Regions from separate parts of the Mesorhizobium sp. B2-4-13 genome, predicted to be linked through region 2. Evidence: riboswitches for the same ligand, from Rfam matches in the RefSeq annotation. Region 2 holds a riboswitch; the other holds the start of a gene.
What was found. A riboswitch is a leader RNA that binds a small molecule or an ion and turns the genes downstream of it on or off. The one in region 2 is predicted to bind S-adenosylmethionine.
Positions count from the first base shown of each region.

Region 1: it holds a riboswitch for S-adenosylmethionine, as region 2 does, so the genes downstream of both, FJ936_RS03240 (O-succinylhomoserine sulfhydrylase) here and FJ936_RS20425 (homoserine O-acetyltransferase) in region 2, are expected to answer to the same signal.

Region 1 is NZ_VFVB01000001.1:666,076-675,399, reverse strand. Features, by position in the region: gene chvE (multiple monosaccharide ABC transporter substrate-binding protein) at 1-421, shown strand, start outside; gene mmsA (multiple monosaccharide ABC transporter ATP-binding protein) at 585-2,117, shown strand; gene mmsB (multiple monosaccharide ABC transporter permease) at 2,114-3,406, shown strand; gene araD1 (AraD1 family protein) at 3,609-4,601, shown strand; gene FJ936_RS03245 (2'-deoxycytidine 5'-triphosphate deaminase) at 4,813-5,907, opposite strand; SAM riboswitch at 6,066-6,143, shown strand; gene FJ936_RS03240 (O-succinylhomoserine sulfhydrylase) at 6,200-7,390, shown strand; gene FJ936_RS03235 (ceramide glucosyltransferase) at 7,421-8,572, opposite strand; gene apaG (Co2+/Mg2+ efflux protein ApaG) at 8,792-9,184, shown strand; gene FJ936_RS03225 (Hsp33 family molecular chaperone) at 9,259-9,324, opposite strand, start outside.
Region 2 is NZ_VFVB01000007.1:227,483-236,806, reverse strand. Features, by position in the region: gene FJ936_RS20470 (LysR family transcriptional regulator) at 1-260, shown strand, start outside; gene FJ936_RS20465 (1-acyl-sn-glycerol-3-phosphate acyltransferase) at 338-1,126, shown strand; gene FJ936_RS20460 (aldo/keto reductase) at 1,193-2,140, opposite strand; gene FJ936_RS20455 (gamma-glutamylcyclotransferase) at 2,264-2,785, opposite strand; gene FJ936_RS20450 (DUF2125 domain-containing protein) at 2,921-3,919, shown strand; gene FJ936_RS20445 (sugar kinase) at 3,923-4,855, shown strand; gene FJ936_RS20440 (prephenate/arogenate dehydrogenase family protein) at 4,852-5,787, opposite strand; gene hisC (histidinol-phosphate transaminase) at 5,811-6,920, opposite strand; gene FJ936_RS20430 (hypothetical protein) at 7,048-7,347, opposite strand; SAM riboswitch at 7,397-7,474, shown strand; gene FJ936_RS20425 (homoserine O-acetyltransferase) at 7,550-8,719, shown strand; gene metW (methionine biosynthesis protein MetW) at 8,841-9,324, shown strand, end outside.

The sequences.
Region 1 (9,324 bases), on a different contig from region 2:
GGACAACCTTCTGTCGGCCAACTACTCGGACGGCAGCCGCGTCGATGGCGTTCTGTCGCCCTATGACGGCCTGTCGCGCGGCATCACCGCCTCGCTGCGCGCTGTCGGTTACGGCACCGACGCACAGCCCTGGCCGATCGTGACCGGTCAGGACGCCGAGACCGCCTCGGTCAAGCTGATCATCTCGGGCGAGCAGTACTCGACCGTGTTCAAGGACACCCGCGAACTGGCCAAGGCCACGGTGCAGCTGGTCGACAAGGTGCTCTCCGGCGGCAAGCCGGAAGGCCTCGACGAAAAGACCTACAACAACGACGTCAAGGTGGTTCCCTCGATCCTGCTGACGCCGCATGAGGTCGACAAGTCGAACTACCAGGCCCTGGTCGTCGACTCCGGCTACATCAAGGCCGAAGACCTGAAGTAATCCCGGTTACAAAGGCAGGGGTCCTGCGCGACGCAGGGCCCCTTTTCGTTCACAAGCGGCCCCGGTATTGTCTCTGCCGGCCTAGAGCCATTCCCGGAAAAGTGCGCAGCGGTTTTCCGTCAGGAATCGCCTAAAAAAGAAAGTCTAGGAGGAGCTTGCCCTGATGACCTCGACGATTTTGGAGATGCGCGACATCACCAAGACGTTCCCCGGCGTGAAGGCGCTGTCGAACGTCAACCTCCACGTCGAGGAAGGCGAAATCCATGCCGTGGTCGGCGAGAACGGCGCCGGAAAATCGACACTGATGAAGGTGCTTTCGGGCGTCTATCCCTCCGGCACCTATGATGGCCAGATCATCTTTCAGGGCCAGGAATGCCAGTTCAAAGGCATTCATGACAGCGAACACAAGGGCATCGTCATCATCCACCAGGAGCTTGCGCTGGTGCCGATGCTGTCGATCGCCGAAAACATTTTCCTCGGCAACGAGCAAGCCAGATACGGCGTCATCGACTGGGACGCCAACGAGGCGCGCACGGCCGAGCTTTTGAAGAAAGTCGGGCTCAAGGAAGACCCCAAGACGCTGATCACCCATATCGGCGTCGGCAAGCAGCAGCTGGTCGAGATCGCCAAGGCGCTCAGCAAGGAAGTGAAGCTGCTGATCCTCGACGAGCCGACAGCATCGCTCAGCGAGAAGGACAGCCAGGCGCTGCTCGATCTATTGCTCGAGTTCAAGCGGCAGGGCATGACCTCGATCCTGATCTCCCACAAGCTCAACGAGGTGAACCGCGTCGCCGACAAGGTGACGGTGATCCGCGACGGGCGCACGATCGAGACATTGCCGAGGAAGGACATCAGCGAGGACCGCATCATCACCTCGATGGTCGGCCGATCCCTCGACGATCGCTACCCGCCGCGCGAACCTAGCATCGGCGACGTCATTTTCGAGGTCAAGGACTGGTCCGTCTACCACCCGATCCATGCCGAACGGCAAGTGATCAAGAGCATCGACCTCAAGGTGCGCAAGGGCGAAGTTGTCGGCATAGCGGGACTGATGGGCGCCGGTCGCACCGAATTCGCCATGAGCCTGTTCGGCCGCTCCTATGGCCGGCGCATCAGCGGCGAGGTGCTGCTCAACGGCAAGCCCGTGGACCTTTCCACAGTGGGCAAGGCCGTGCAGAACGGCATCGCCTATGTCACCGAGGACCGCAAGACCTATGGGCTGAACCTCATCGACCATATCAAGCACAATGTGACGCTGGCCAACCTCGGCGGCGTTTCCAGTGGCGGCGTGATCGACGATATGCGCGAAATGAGCGTCGCCAACGACTATCGCAAGAAGACCAATATCCGCGCCTCCAGCGTCTATCAGCTGACCGGCAACCTCTCTGGCGGCAACCAGCAGAAGGTGGTGCTGTCGAAATGGCTGTTCGCCGACCCGGAAGTCCTGATCCTCGATGAGCCGACGCGCGGCATCGACGTCGGCGCCAAGTACGAAATCTATACAATCATCGCTCGCCTTGCTGCCGAGGGCAAAGCGATCATCGTCATCTCGTCTGAAATGCCGGAATTGCTCGGCATCACCGACAGAATCTATGTCATGAACGAAGGACGCATCGTCGGCGAGATGGCGGCAAGCGACGCCAGCCAGGAAAAAATCATGCGCGCCATTGTTCGCGGAGAAGGAAAAGCATCATGAGCACAGACAGCGCTCCCGCACCTCAAAGCGGCACCGCCGAGGACGTCAAGCAGGGTCCTCGCGTCGCCGTCTCGGCGCTGACGACGAACCTGCGCGAATACGGCCTGATCATCGCGCTGATCGTCATCATGCTGTTCTTCCAGTACACGACGTCGGGAACGCTGTTCAAACCGGTCAACCTCAGCAACCTGGTGCAGCAGAACTCGTTCATCATCGTGATGGCGCTCGGCATGCTGCTGGTCATCGTCGCCGGCTATATCGATCTCAGCGTAGGATCGGTCGCCGGCTTCATCGGCGCGCTTGCCGCCATGATGATGGTCATCTGGCCGCTCGGCATATTCAGCAATCCCCTCGTTGTCTCGATCGTCTGCCTCATCGTCGGCGGGTTGATCGGTGGCGCGCAAGGGTACTGGATCGCCTATCACCGCATACCAAGCTTCATCGTGACGCTCGCCGGCATGCTGATCTTCCGCGGCATCTGCCAGGCGCTGCTTGGCGGCGGCTCCTCGGTCGGCCCGCTTCCCGACAGTTTCAAGGCGCTGAGTTCCGGTTTCATCCCCGATGTGATCGGCCCGCTGACCCTGATCCCGCCGACGGTGAACGCGGCCGGCAAGACCGTTTTGGGCAGTGGCCTGACGCTTCACATGACGACAGTCGTGCTGGGCCTGATCGCGGTGCTCGCCTACGCCTATTTCGGCTTCAGGACGCGACGCAAGCGCGAACTCCACGGTTATGAGGCCGAGCCTTTCACCCTGTTCGTCATCAAGACCCTGGTCGGCAGCGCGCTGGCGCTCTTCCTGGTCTTCCAGTTCGCGACCTATCGGGGCCTGCCGATCGTGCTGCTGGTGATGGGCGTGCTGATCTCGCTGTTCGTCTTCGTCACCAAGCGCATGACCATCGGCCGCCGCATCTACGCCATGGGAGGCAACGCCAAGGCGGCGCAACTGTCGGGCATCAACACCGAAAGGCTGACGCTCTGGGTGTTCGTCAATATGGGCGTTCTGTCGGCGCTCGGCGGGCTGATCATCGCCGCACGTCTCGGCCAGGCCGTGCCGGCCGCGGGCCTCGGCAGCGAGCTCGACGTGATCGCGGCCGTCTTCATCGGCGGCGCCTCGGCGATGGGCGGCGTCGGCCAAGTCATCGGCGCGGTGGTCGGCGGCTTCATCATGGGCGTGATGAACAACGGCATGTCGATCATGGGCGTCAATGTCGACTGGCAGCAGGTGGTCAAGGGCCTGGTGCTGCTCGGGGCCGTGATCTTCGACGTCTACAACAAGAACAAGGCTTGAGGGCTGGGGCGAGGACTAGGAGGCATACGGGTTCTAGATCGCGAAGCTGCCGGCAGCCCGTCGGCACCAAGAAGTCCGGGGAAGGACCAGGCTCGCGAACGCAATCCGGACGAAGCGTTTCAACCGTGGCGCGTTTCCGCGCCGCGCCGGTCAGGGTTTGCCCATTGGCAGCCGGATACAGATAAATGAGAGAGGACTGATCATGCTGATCTCGCAGATTCTCGACGACGCCGAGACGATCCGTGTCGTTGCCCGCAGCGGCGGGAAGACCCGGATCATCAACGGTGCGCGCAGCGTCTATTCGCTGGCGATGGAGGCCGCCCGCACCGGCGTCGGCCTGGCCGCCCTGATCGAACGCAAGGGGCTTGGCGAGACGATCGATCTCGACGCCGCCTACAAGCGGGGGCGCCTGCTGTCGCCGATCAATCACCCCGACCCAGCGCATCTGCACCTGACCGGCACCGGGCTGACGCATCTGGGGTCGGCCGCGACGCGCGATTCCATGCACAAGAAGCTCAGCACCGACGGCGAGGAGCAACTCACCGATTCCATGAAGATGTTCCGCATGGGACTGGAAGGCGGCAAGCCTGCGAAAGGCCAGGTCGGCGTGCAGCCGGAATGGTTCTACAAGGGCAACGGCACCATGGCGGTCGCGCCTGGCGCGGCGCTCATGTCACCGGCCTTTGCCAAGGATGCCGGCGAGGAACCCGAGGTCGCCGGAATCTATGTCATCGGCGACGACGGCGCGCCATTCCGCGTCGGTTTCACCTTGTCGAACGAATTCTCGGACCATGTGACCGAGCGCGTCAACTATCTCTTCCTCGCCCATTCCAAGCTGCGCAATGCCTCCTTCGGCCCGGAGATCCTGATCGGAGACCTGCCTTCGGACATCCGCGGCACGTCGCGCATCCTGCGCGACGGCAAGGCATTGTGGGAAAAGCCCTTCCTGTCGGGTGAAACGAACATGTCCCACACCATCGCCAATCTCGAACACCACCACTTCAAATATTCGGCCTTCCGCCAACCTGGCGACGTGCATGTGCATATGTTCGGCACCGCGACGCTATCCTTCGCCGACGGCATCAAGACGGAAGCCGGCGACGTGTTCGAGATCGAGGCCGGGGATTTCGGACTGCCGCTGCGCAACCCGCTCGAGATCGAAAAGCCGGTGAAGGTGTCGGTGAAGGCGCTTTGAAGCCATGAGCGCGTGATTCCCCTCTCGTGGGGAATGGCTGGCAAGCCAGAGCGGGGCGCTGTCCCGCCGATCTAGCAATAGGTTTCCGTCACGCCTTCGGCTCTCAACAGATCGCAGGGATGAATGAGGGCAGCAACCCTTCGCGTCCCCTCTGCCCTGCCGGGCTTCTCTTCCACAAGGGCCCCTCGTGGGGGGATCGGCAGCTTCGACCTTAGCGCACGGCGCGGAAATGCTTTGACAGCTTCAGGCCCTGCGCCTGGTAGTTCGAGCCGAGATCGGTGCCGTAGAGCGCCTGCGGTCGCTTCAGCATATGCTCGTAGACCAGCCGGCCGACGATCTGGCCGTGGTCGAGGATGAACGGCACTTCGTGGCTGCGCACTTCGAGCACCGCCCGGCTGCCGGTGCCGCCGGCCGCCGAATGGCCGAAACCCGGATCGAAAAAGCCGGCATAGTGGACACGAAACTCGCCGACCAGCGGATCGAACGGCGTCATCTCGGCGGCGTAGAGCGGCGGCACATGCACCGCCTCCTGGCTGACGAGGATGTAGAACTCGTCGGGATCGAGCACCAGTTCGCCGGCGCGGCTCTTGTGGATCGGCTCCCAGAAGTCGAGGACATCCTGCGCGGCGCGCTTGTCGACATCGACGAGGCCGGTGTGGTGCTTGCCGCGATAGCCGACCAACCCATCCTTGTCGCCATTGAGGTCGATCGACAGCGCGATGCCGCCGCCGGAAATGTTCGGCGGCTCCGTGGCGACCAGCATCTCGGCACGATGCAGCTCATGCAACTCGGCTTCCGAGAGCAGCGCGTTGCCGGTGCGAAAGCGGATTTGAGACAGGCGCGAACCCGTGCGCGCGATGATCGGAAAGGTGCGCGGGCTGACCTCGAGATAGAGCGGACCGTTGTAGCCGGCGGCGATCTTATCGAACTCATGGCCCCGATCGGTCATGACGCGGGTGAAGATGTCGAGCCGCCCGGTCGAGCTCTTCGGATTGGCCGAGGCCGAAATGTCAGCCGGCAGGGCCAGACTTTCGAGCAGCGGCACAATATAGACGCAGCCGGTTTCGAGGACCGCGCCTTCGGTCAGACTGATCTCGTGCAGTTGCAGCCGATCGAGCTTTTCCGACACCTTGTGGTTGGGACCGGGCAGGAACGAGGCGCGAACCCGCCAGGCCTTTTCGCCCAATCTGAGATCAAGGCTCGCCGGCTGGATCTGGTCGGCATCGAGCGCACGCGGCGACTTCAGCGCGCCGGACCGGAACAGCGCCGAAATGTCCTGATCGGGAAGAATGCCTGTCTGCCGCAAAGTCTGGCTCCGCCCCAAGACTGGTCTCTTTCGTTGCAGGTTCTTGTTTGTTGCAGGTTCTTGCCGCAAAACCGCCGGGCACTTCTGCGGAACCTGCCTTGGTACAAACGTCTTAATGAAGCCGGCAATTGACGCAAGCGTGGCGCGGGTCTAAAGGGTCGTTATCCCGTGGTGATTTGGCCGGTCGGCTTGCAGCCACGTTAAACAAGTCGCTAAAGGACCGTCGGGCCGCAAGGCCGTATGGACCGGTTGCGACTTTCGCGGCCGGTTTTTTTGTGTCTGGAACAAAGCGATGAGCACCAAGAAGCGCAACTGGAAACCTCAGACGGCACTCGTGCATGGCGGAACCCTGCGTTCCGGCTTCGGCGAAACCTCCGAGGCGATGTACCTGACCCAGGGTTATGTCTATCAGACGGCGCAGGCCGCCGAGGCCCGCTTCAAGGGCGAAGAGCCTGGTTTCATCTATTCGCGCTACGCCAACCCGACCGTCGACATGTTCGAAAAGCGCATGTGCGCGCTTGAAGGCGCCGAAGACGCGCGCGCCACGGCGTCGGGCATGGCGGCGGTGACGGCTGCCCTTCTGTGCAGCGTCAAGGCCGGCGACCACATCGTGGCCGCGCGCGCGCTTTTCGGCTCCTGTCGCTGGGTCGTCGAGACGCTGGCGCCGCGCTATGGCATCGAGGCGACCTTGGTCGACGGCACCGATATCGCCAATTGGGAAAAGGCGGTCAGGCCCAATACCAAGCTGTTCTTCCTGGAAAGCCCGACCAACCCGACGCTGGAAGTCGTCGACATCGCCGCCGTCGCCTCGCTTGCCAATTCGATCGGCGCGCGGCTGGTCGTCGACAATGTCTTCGCCACGCCGCTGCAGCAGAAGCCGTTGCAGCTTGGTGCGCACATCGTCGTCTACTCGGCCACCAAGCATATTGACGGCCAGGGCCGCTGCCTTGGCGGCGTCATCCTGTCAGACAAGAAGTGGATCGACGAGAACCTGCACGACTATTTCCGCCACACCGGCCCGAGCCTGTCGCCGTTCAATGCCTGGACCTTGCTGAAGGGCCTAGAGACGCTGCCGCTGCGCGTGCGCCAGCAGACCGAGAGCGCCGGCAAGATCGCCGACTTCCTGGCCGAGCAGCCGCAGATCGCCCGCGTCATCTATCCCGGCCGCGCCGACCACCCGCAGGCCGATATCGTCAAGAAGCAGATGTCGGGGGGCTCGACGCTGATCTGCCTCGACGTCAAGGGCGGCAAGCCGGCGGCCTTCGCCCTGCAGAACGCCCTCGACATCGTGCTGATCTCGAACAATCTCGGCGACGCCAAAAGCCTGATCACCCATCCGGCGACGACCACCCACAAGAACCTCAGCGACGAGGCCCGCGCCGAACTCGGCATCGGGCCAGGTACGCTCAGGCTGTCGGTCGGCCTGGAGGATACGGACGACCTGCTGGAAGATATCGCCCAAGCATTGAAGGCCGCCAAATAGGTTTCGTCCAGGCAGCGTCGTCAGCAGCGATCAGGCGCTCGACGGCGTCTCCTCCAGTTCCGCCGTCTTGGTCCGGATGGTCATGGCGTTGCCGCGCCAGTCGACAGCGCCGCCGAGCCAGCCGCGCGCCCAGATGGCCGGGAGCATGACGTCCCGCGCGACCGTCGCCGCGATCATGCGCGTCGAGACGTGCCAACCCTTGGCCAGGGCCAGAGCGCATTCCGGAAGATAGAATGCCGCCAGCACGGCAATCGCGGTCGCCCAGAGACTGACGCCGGCGCTCGCCGCGGCAATCAGCGCAAGAACCAGCGGGACCGCCGCACCAGTCAGGATCTCGGGCGCGAAGAACAGCGGGAAAGTGACGCGGCGCAGGCGCGCCCAGCGGGCCTGGCGCGACCAGATTTCGCCAAACGTGCGCTGGCCGAGGGGCTGCTCGAAGGGCGCCGCAACGAGGTTGACACGCAGGCCGAGGCCGTTCACCAGCTTGGTTGCGGCGGCGTCCTCGGCGATCTCGGCGGCCAGCGCGCGGATGCCGCCGTTGGCGTCGAGCATCGGCTTGTTCCACAGCATGCTCTTGCCCTGCGCGAAGCCGAGGCCGAGCGCCTCGCCGGCATACTGCCAGCGGGCCTGCAATGTGTTGAGGAAGGCGCATTCGACGTCGGCCCAGAAACCATCTGGCCTGGAGCCGATCGGCGTCGAGCAGACAAGGCCGGTACCGTGCTGCCACGCCGCCATCATGTGCTCGACATAGTCCCTCGGCATCAGAACGTTGGAATCGGCAAGAATGACCCAGGCGTGGCGCGCCGCTTCCCAGCCTTTGACGCAATTGTTGAGCTTTGGATTGGCACTGACACGGTCGTCGCCGATCAACAGCCGGGCCGGCACCTGCGGAAACCGGGCAATCGCCCTGTTTATCAGTTTGACCACCGGGTCGTCGGCATGGGCGACGCAGAAGATCAGTTCGTAGCGTGGCCAGTCGAGCGCGAAGGCCCGTTCCAGCGTCTCATGTGTGAACGGCTCGACGCCGCGCGACGGGACGACAATCGACACCGCCGGCGATCTGCCCGCCGGCGGGGCGATCGTGGTGCGCCGTTTCAGCTGTGAAGCGGCAAGCAGGATGCTGGCAGCGTTCGAGAGGATGAGGGCAGTCGAAAGCGAGGCGGATATGAGAGTGAGTTCCATCGAGATCTGGTCACTCCGGAAGTCGGCCCGCGTCGCGGCCGTTTTCAACAGTTCGACAGAGGGCCGAGTCGCCCGGTTCGCGCACACCACCATTGTCGTGTGTCACTTAAATGACATTCTTTGCCGGCACCTGCGTTTCAATCCCAGGCGCGACAAGACGCGCACGTTGACCTGCTCACCGCGAGCGTCGAAAGTCGTCGGATTGTTTTGGAGCCGCTCATGTACCGCGCCGTGACGCGCAACATCGAAGTGCAGGTCAGGCCGTTCTATCTGGAGGATCGTTCGGATCCCCAGGAGAACCGCTACGTCTGGGGCTATCAGATAACGATCGACAACCAGTCTGACGAGTTCGTGCAGCTTCTGTCGCGCTATTGGCACATCACCGATGGTGCCGGCCGGGTCGAGGAAGTCCGCGGGCCGGGCGTTGTCGGCGACCAGCCGGAACTCAATCCCGGCGACAGCTATCAGTACACGTCCGGCTGCCCGCTCTCGACACCCTCCGGGATCATGGTCGGACGCTACACGATGCGCAACAAGCGCGGCGAGACGTTCGACATCGCCATCCCGGCCTTCTCGCTCGATCTGCCGGGGACAAGGCGCACGGTGAACTGAGGGCCGACGGTCGCGTCGCCCCTCATCCGCCCTTCGGGCACCTTCTCCCCGCAGAACGGAGAGAAGGAAAGGCTTTACTGAGCCGCAAACTCGGCTGGATCGAAGTCGTACTGCGTCGAGCAGAATTCGCAGGCGACATG
Region 2 (9,324 bases):
CAAGGCTCCGGGTCAACACCGCCGAGGCGGCGATTGATGCGGCGATCGCCGGTGTCGGAGCGACGCGGGTGCTTTCCTACCAGATCGTCGTCGCCGTACGCTCGGGAACACTGCGCCCCGTACTCAGGGATTTCGAACCCGAGCCTTGGCCGGTAAACCTGGTGCATGCGGGCCAGGGCCGGCTGCCAGTGAAACTGCGCGCCTTCCTCGACTTCGCCGCCCCCCGCCTGAGGGAACGCCTGGCGCAGGCGACCTGGTAGGACGGGCAGTATCGCACCGTTTCCTTTTTCTCCGCGCTTGGTGTAACCAACGCACACTTCCTCACCGGACCTCCCCCATGCTCTATGTCAGATCGCTGGCGTTCAATTTCGTCTTCTACGTCAATCTGATCGTCCAGATGATCCTCTGGACCCCGTACTATTTCCTGTCGCCCCGCCACCGCGCCTGGTTCGTGCCGAAATTCTGGTCGCGCACCTCGATGTGGCTCTATGACAAGATCGCCGGCACCAAAAACGACATCACCGGGCGGGAAAACCTGCCCGAGGGTTCCTTCATCCTGGCGCCCAAGCACCAGTCTTTCTGGGACGCCATCGCCTTCTTCCCCTTCCTCCAGGACCCGCTCTACATCCTCAAGCGCGAGCTGACCTGGATCCCCTTCTTCGGCTGGTACATCTTGAAGATGCGGATGATCCCGGTGCATCGCGGCAGCCGCTCCAAGGCCTTGAAGGCGGTGGTCGCGGCGACCAAGGAAGAAATGGCGCGCAACCCGCGCCAGCTGATCATCTATCCCGAGGGCACGCGCCGGGCGCCGGGCGACGAGCCGGCCTACAAATACGGCATCGTCGAAATCTATTCGCAGCTCGGCGTTCCCGTCGTGCCGGTCGCCCATGTCGCTGGCCTCTATTGGCCGCGCCGCAAGTTCCTGCGCTATCCCGGCACCGTCAAGGCGCGCTTCCTGCCGCCTATACCGCCTGGCCTGGGCAAGGACGAGTTCATGGCGCGGCTGATCGGTGAGACCGAAGCTGCCTGCGACCAGCTTCTCCTCGAGGCATCTCGCGCATCCAACCCGCCGGCCCTGCCGCCAACGGCGGTGAAACGGCTTCGGGAGCTCGGCGCGAAGGCCTGAAGCCTCCTGACCACGGGCCGTCAGCCGTACACCGCCAGCACCGTGGTCAGCACCAGCGTCGCAGCCTCAGGCGCTGGCCTTGTCGAGTTCGGCCATATCGTCCGCGGACAGCTTCAGCGACGCCGCGCGGATCAGGCTGTCCATCTGCTCAGGCTTGGTCGCACTGGCGATCGGCGCGGTGACGCCGGGCCGCGCGATAACCCAAGCAAGCGCCACTTCCGCCTGTTTGGCCGAATGCCTCGCCGACACCGCGTCCAGCGCCGCCAGGATGCGCATGCCACGCGCATTGAGGTAGTCTTTCACCCCGCCGCCGCGCTCGCTTTGGCCGAGATCGGCCTCGCTGCGGTACTTGCCGCTGAGAAAGCCCTTGGCCAGGCTGAAATAGGTGATGACGCCGATATCCTCCGCCACGCAGAGATCGCGCAGCGGGCCATCGAAGGAGGAGCGGTCATAGAGATTGTATTCCGGCTGCAGCACCTCGTAGCGCGGCAGGCCGCGCAGGCTTGCCACGTCAAGTGCCGCGCGCAACTGGCCGGCGTCGAGGTTGGAACAGCCGGCATAGCGAATCTTGCCCTTGGCGAGCAGTTTCTCATAGGCGCCGAGGGTTTCCTCATAGGGCGTGGTCGGATCCGGCCAGTGCGACAGGTAAAGGTCGATGAATTCGGTCTGCAGCCGCTTCAGCGATGCATCGACAGCCTTTTCGATATAGGCGGCCGACAGGTCCTTGTGGCCCTGCCCCATGTCCGAGCCGACCTTGGTGACCACCACGACCTTGTCGCGATTGCCACGATCCTTCATCCATTTGCCGATGATGGTTTCCGATTCACCGCCCTTGTTACCGGGAACCCAGCGCGAATAGGCGTCGGCCGTGTCGATGGCATTGAGGCCGGCTCCGACAAAGCGATCGAGCAGATCGAAAGAAGTCTTCTCGTCGGCGGTCCAGCCGAAGACATTGCCACCCAGAACCAGCGGCGCGATGGAAAGGTCGGTGCGACCGAGACGGCGTTTCTGCAAGACGGATCTCCGTGGTGATTGGGACCGGGCGGATGCCGCCCGCTGGCTGGGTTCGGAGCCTAACCTAGGTCTTGCCGCATCGAGGTCAAAGGCCTGGCCACCCTTTTCCGCGGAGCCAGCGCTTCACAAAGTCGCTATCCGGTGCGCCACATCCTCCAGCCAGTGGTCGCGAATCTCGAGCGCTTCCAGATGCTTCAGCGTGCTCAGCACATAATCCTCGTTGTCGCCGGATCGGCCGATCGCGCCGCGCACCACGGCCGCCGCCTCCGCCGCGTCAAGCGCGCCCGCATATTGCTCATGCTTGCGGTCGACGATGTAGGCCACGGCTTCCACCGTGCCACCGCCGTCGAGGCGAACCTTGAGCGTCCGCTCGAGATAGACGCTGGTGACGAGTTCGCGCTCGCGCAGATAGGCAATGACCTCGTCGCGCAATTCGCCAGGGACGCGGTACGCAAGGCCGACGCAGGAGCCGCCATGGTCGAGGCCAAGCACCAGTCCGGGCCGCTGGCGCGTGCCGCGATGCACGAAGGAATAGACGCAGAGCGAGCGGCGATAGCCATGCAGGCGGGCGCGTCGTGTCTCGACATGAGCGAAACCCGGTCGCCAGATCAGCGAACCGTAGCCGAACACCCAAAAATCGCCCATATCACCGCGCCTGATTGCAAAAAGAATGGCAGCACCGCACCGGTAACCGGTGTTTTTTCCATCCGTCTCTGTCTACCTAGTGTTCGGAACTTGAGAATCCGTCCACACCATCCATGCGTTAATGAGAGCCAAAGCATGACGTCAAGTGACGAACGCCAACCGGGTAACCGTCGCCGTCTGTGGTGGCTTGCCGCGTTCATCCTCGTGCTGTTCGCCATTTACAGCGCCGGCTGGTTCTATCTGGCCAACAGGGTCCGGTCCGAGGCCGACAAGGCGGTTGCCACGCTCAACAAGAGCGGCATCGAGGCCGGTTGCGCCAACCTCCAGGTCGGTGGCTATCCACTGAGCTTTGCCGTCTCTTGCGACAACCTCGCCTACGAGGACGACGCCAAGAGCATTGCTGCCTCGGCCGGCTCCTTCAACGCCGTCGCCCAGATCGTCCAGCCCTTGTCGCCTGTTGCCAATCTACGCGGTCCACTCCGGACCTCCGTCCCCGGCATGATGCCGCTCTGGATCGACTGGGACAATCTGCAGGCCAACGTCAAATTGTGGTACCCGCTGCCCCGGCGTGTAGCGCTGCAGGCCGAGGGCCTGTCGGGCCAGACCGACCCGGCCGACGACACCGATCCGGTGCAACTGTTCAGTGCCGGCAAGGCGTCAGGCCAATTGCAGCCCAACAACGGCGATCTCGACTATGTCGGCAGCTTTGGCGATCTCGAGATCGATGCCGACGCGATCGGCGGGCGGGTGTTGCCGGCGCTCGATGCCAGCGGCGACGTGACACTGAAGAACGGCGTGGCGCTGATCGGCACGCAGGTGAAAAGCCTGCGCGGCCAGCGGATCGAAATCCGCAACCTCGATCTGTCGTCCGGCACGGCGCGGGTCACCGTTTCCGGGCCGCTGTCGGTCGATGCCGAGGGTCTCGTCGACGCCGACCTGATGATCAGGATCAAGGATCCCAAGGCGGTGGCATCTATTCTTGCCGGCGCCATACCCGAGCAGAAGAATGCGATCGAGCAGGGTTTTGGCGCCCTGGCGCTGCTTGGCAGCGAACCGTCGATGCCGCTGAAAGTGGTCAAGGGCAAGGCTTCCCTCGGCTTCATTCCGCTGGGCAAGATCAAACCGGTCAACTAACGGATGGCGGGGCCGGCAAAGCTGCTGAGCGTCGGCGCACTGACGCTTGACACCATTCTTCGTGTCGAATCGCTGCCCAGGCATCAGGGAAAATTCATCGCCTCGGACGGCATCCAGATCGCCTCGGGCATGGCCACGAGCGCGGCCTGCGCCGCGCATCGCCTGGGTGCCGAGGTGTCGCTATGGGCGAGCGCCGGCGACGATCCGGTCGGCGATCTGCTGATTGCCGGGATAGAGGCCGAGGGCGTCGATTGCAGCCATGTACGCCGCGTCAGCGGCGCCCGCTCGGCACTGGCCTCGATCCTGGTCGATGCGCATGGCGAGCGGATCATCGTGCCTTTCTACGACGCGCGCGCGCAGGCCGATCCCGAGGTTTTGCCGTTCACCGACATAACGGCATTCGACACCGTACTGGCCGACGTGCGCTGGCCGGGCGCCGCGGCGCTTGCCCTTAAGACGGCGCGGGCCGCCGGCCGCCCAGCCATACTCGATGCCGATACCGCGCCCCTGGCGGTGCTGGAACGATTATTGCCGCTGGCCTCGCACATCGTCGCCTCGGAGCCGGCGGTCCGCATCATATGCGGCCACGCGCTGGATCTGGAGACCGCCTGCATCGATTTGGCGTCCCGCACCGATGCGTTCGTCGCGGTCACCGGCGGCGCGGCGGGTACCTGGTGGTTCGACCGAAGCGCCGGATCATCCCGCCATGTCGAGGCACCGAGGATCAAGGCGGTCGACACGCTGGCCGCCGGCGATGTCTTTCATGGCGCCTTTGCCGTCGGGCTGGCGGAAGCCATGGCGGTCGAGCACGCACTGCGCTTTGCCAGCGCGGCCGCCGCGCTCAAGTGCCTGCGCTTCGGCGGCCGGCTGGGCGCGCCGGATCGGGCGGAGACGCTCGCCATGATGGCAACGGCCTGGCCGGTTGAAATCACCTAGCTCTTTGCCGGATGCTCGACCGCCTGGCGGCCAAAATCGGGCGCGTCGATATCCTGGCCCGCCTCGATGATCGAGCGGCGCACGGCGCGGGTGCGGGTGAACAGGTCGAAGAGCTTGTCGCCGTCGCCCCAGCGGATGGCGCGCTGCAGGAACGCCAGGTCTTCCGAGAACCGCGCCAACATTTCCAGGATGGCATCCTTGTTGTGCAGGCACACGTCCCGCCACATGGTCGGATCGGAGGCAGCCAGACGCGTGAAATCGCGAAAACCGGAGGCGGAATATTTGATCACTTCCGTCTTGGTCACCGATTCCAGATCGTCGGCGGTGCCGACGATGTTGTAGGCGATGATGTGCGGCAGATGCGAGACGATGGCCAGCGTCATGTCGTGATGCTGCGGGTCCATAGTGTCGATGTTGGCGCCGCAGCGGCGCCAGAATTCCGACAGCCGTTCCAGCGCTTCCGGATCGGTGCGCGGCACCGGCGTGAAGATGCACCAGCGGTTGTCGAACAGGTCGGCAAACCCGGCATCCGGGCCGGATTTTTCGGTGCCCGCCAGCGGATGGCCAGGAATGAAATGGACGCCTTCAGGCACATGCGGCTGCATCTGCGCGATGACCGAGGCCTTTGTCGAGCCGACATCGGTGAGGATCGCCCCCTTTTTCAGCGCCGGCGCGATTTCCTCCGCTACAGCGCCGGATGAGCCGACCGGCACGGAGACAATGACCAGATCGGCATCGCGCACCGCGTCCCCGGCATCGGTGGTGTAGGAATCGCCAAGGCCCAGTTCCTCGGCTCGCTTGAGCGTTGCCGCACTGCGCGTCGAGATGGCGACATGGCGAGCCAAGCCCTCGCGTCGGATGACGCGGGCCAGAGACGAGCCGATCAGGCCGATACCGACCAGCGCGATCTTTTCGAACATCGGTGATGCCATGGTGTTCCAGCTCTTTAGACGTTCTAGCTTTTCAGGAATGTCGTGAGCGCGGCGACAACGCCGCGATTGGCCTCTTCAGTGCCGACGGTCATGCGAAGCGCGTTGGGAAAGCCGTAACCTGAAACGCGCCGCAGAATATAGCCGCGCGCGCTCAGATAATCGTCAGCCGCCGCCGCGGAATGCTTCTGATCGTCGGGAAAATGAATGAGCAGGAAATTGCCGACGCTCGGCGTCACGCGCAGCCCAAGTCTGGTCATTTCGCCGCTCAGCCAGGTAAGCCAGGTCTCGTTATGCGCCACGCTACGCTCGACATGGGCACGGTCGCGGATCGCGGCGATGCCGGCCTCGATCGCTGTCGCATTGACGTTGAAGGGGCCGCGTACACGATTGATGGCGTCGACGATATGCAGGGGACCATACATCCAGCCGATGCGCGCGCCGCCGAGCCCGATCTTGGAGAAGGTGCGGGTCATCACCACGTTCTCGGCGCTGCCGGCCAGCTCGATGCCGGCTTCGTAATCGTTGCGGCGGACATATTCGGCGTAGGCCGCGTCGAGCACCAGAAGCACGTTTCCCGGCAGTCCGGCATGAAGGCGGCGCACCTCCTGGAACGGCACATAGGTGCCGGTCGGGTTGTTGGGATTGGCCAGGAACACGATTTTCGTGCGCGGCGTCACAGCCGCCAGCATCGCATCGATGTCGGCGCGCTCGTCGGTCTCCTTTACAGTCACCGGACCTGCACCCGCCGACTGGATGTAGATCTTGTAGACCATGAAGGCGTGGGCGGTGATGATGGCCTCGTCGCCCGGCGCGAGATAGGTCTGCGCCAGCAGGCCGAGGATCTCATCGGACCCATTGGAACAGATGATGTTCTGCGCATTTAGGCCATGCACCTCGGCGATCGCCTCCCGCAGACGCCGGGCAGTGCCATCGGGATAGATGTCGAGTTTGGCGGCGACTTCGCGCGCGGCCTCGATCGCCCTCGGCGACGGACCAAGCGGGTTCTCGTTCGACGACAGTTTGTAGACCTTGGCGACACCGGCCGGCGCCGTGCTCTTGCCTGGCACATAGGCGTCGATGTCCATGATACCCGCGCGCGGGGTTGGACGTGCCTGATTCGATGTCTGGTTCATTTTTGCAAAATCCGTCGAAAGTGCCTCCTGTTGGAGGCCGCAGCGGAAATACAAGCCATGGCCGATAATGTCGAGTGGTGGCAGAAGGAGCCCAGATGCCGGGTAGTGTCTCGGTTTGACTGGGCGTCTACTCCTGCCTCAACCACCAGTCTGACGCCCAAAATCCTAAGCCGAGCACAATCAACGTAACCGGCCAATAAGCGATCGCCCAGGTAAAGCCGATGATCGCCGCCCATAGGAAGCCCCCTCCATGGCGTTCTCCCATGAAAACTTGAAGGATAAGCACTCCCGCGAGTAACAGGCCGACCCATCCAAGAATGAGAAGTTTAACCTTCAGGACGCGTTCCCCCTTGCCTTCCGCGAGGTATAGGCGGTTTCGCCTGTGCGTCAAATCACCAACGACGTTCTCAATTTCAAACTGAGACACTCCCAGACGCCAGCATTGACGGCAGGGCGGGCGAGTTCTAGAAGGGCAGCGACAGTTCCGTGGTGATTTGGCCGGTCGGCTTGCAGCCACGTTAAACAACTTGCTAAAGGGCCGTTTGCATCCTGTGACCGGCTTTGCAACGGCAATGCCGGTTTTTTGTTGTCCGCGGCCTATGCGTGGATCAAGGTGTGAGATGGATGTTATGGCCGCTCCGCGCGCTGGAAAAACCAACAACGAGGCCGACAACCCGTCGAGCCCGCTGTTGCGCTTCGGCCCAGACAAGCCGCTCAAGCTCGACGCCGGCACGCTGCTGTCACCGTTCCAGATCGCCTACCAGACCTATGGCACGCTCAACGACGCCCGCTCCAACGCCATCCTCGTCTGCCACGCGCTGACCGGCGACCAGCATGTCGCCAGCACCAACCCGGTGACCGGCAAGCCGGGCTGGTGGGAGGTGCTGATCGGCCCGGGCAAGATCATCGACACCAACCGCTTCTTCGTCATCTGCTCCAACGTCATCGGCGGCTGCCTCGGCTCCACCGGCCCGGCCTCGACCAATCCCGCGACCGGCAAGCCCTACGGGCTCGACCTGCCTGTTATCACCATCCGCGACATGGTGCGCGCGCAGCAGATGCTGATCGACCATTTCGGCATCGAGAAACTGTTTTGCGTGCTCGGCGGCTCGATGGGCGGCATGCAGGTGCTGGAATGGGCGTCGAGCTATCCCGAGCGCGTCTTCTCGGCGCTGCCGATCGCCACGGGGGCGCGTCATTCCTCGCAGAACATCGCCTTCCACGAGGTCGGCCGGCAGGCCGTCATGGCCGACCCGGACTGGCATGGCGGCAAATATTTCGAACACGGCAAGCGCCCGGAGAAAGGGCTGGCGGTGGCGCGCATGGCCGCCCATATCACCTATCTGTCGGAAGCCGCCCTGCACCGCAAATTCGGCCGCAATTTGCAGGACCGCGAAGCGCTGACCTTCGGCTTCGATGCCGACTTCCAGATCGAGAGCTATCTGCGCCACCAGGGCATGACCTTCGTCGACCGCTTCGATGCCAACTCTTATCTCTACATGACGCGGTCGATGGATTATTTCGACCTCGCCGCCGACCATGGCGGCCGGCTGGCCGACGCCTTCGCCGGCACGAAAACGCGCTTTTGCCTGGTGTCCTTCACATCGGACTGGCTGTTCCCGACAGAAGAGAGCCGCTCCATCGTCCACGCACTCAACGCCGCCGGCGCCTCGGTATCCTTCGTCGAGATCGAGACCGATCGCGGCCACGACGCCTTCCTGCTCGACGAGCCGGAACTGTTTGCCGCCATCAACGGCTTCATCGGCTCGGCCGCGCGCGCCAGGGGGCTCAGCGCATGACCCCGAAAAGTTGCAGACGTTTCGGATCAAGCTCGTGCGCCAAACAGAACGGCGAAGCCATGACCCCGAAAAGTTGCAGACGTTTCGGACCAAGGCCATGCGCCGTCCACGAGGCGAAGCCATGAGCGTCAACCGCAGCCAACGCGTCGACCTCGAGGTCGTCGCCAACCTCATCCCGCCGCAATCGCGTGTGCTCGACGTCGGCTCGGGCGACGGCTCATTGCTCGAATTGCTGCAGGACACCAAGCAGGTCGACGGTCGCGGACTCGAGCTGTCGCAGCGTGGCGTCAACGAATGCGTGGCGCGCGGTCTCAGTGTCATCCAGGGCGACGCCGACACCGATCTCGAATTCTATCCCGACAAGGGCTTTGACTTCGTTGTCCTGTCGCAGACCCTGCAGGCCACCCGCAACCCGAAGCTGGTGCTCGACGAGCTGCTCAGGATCGGCAACCGGGCGATCGTGTCTTTCCCCAATTTCGGTCACTGGCGGGTGCGCCTGTCGCTGTTCGTCAAGGGCCGCATGCCTGTGACCAGCGACCTGCCCTATTCCTGGTACGACACGCCCAACATCCACTTCTGCACGATCCGAGACTTCGTCAATTTGT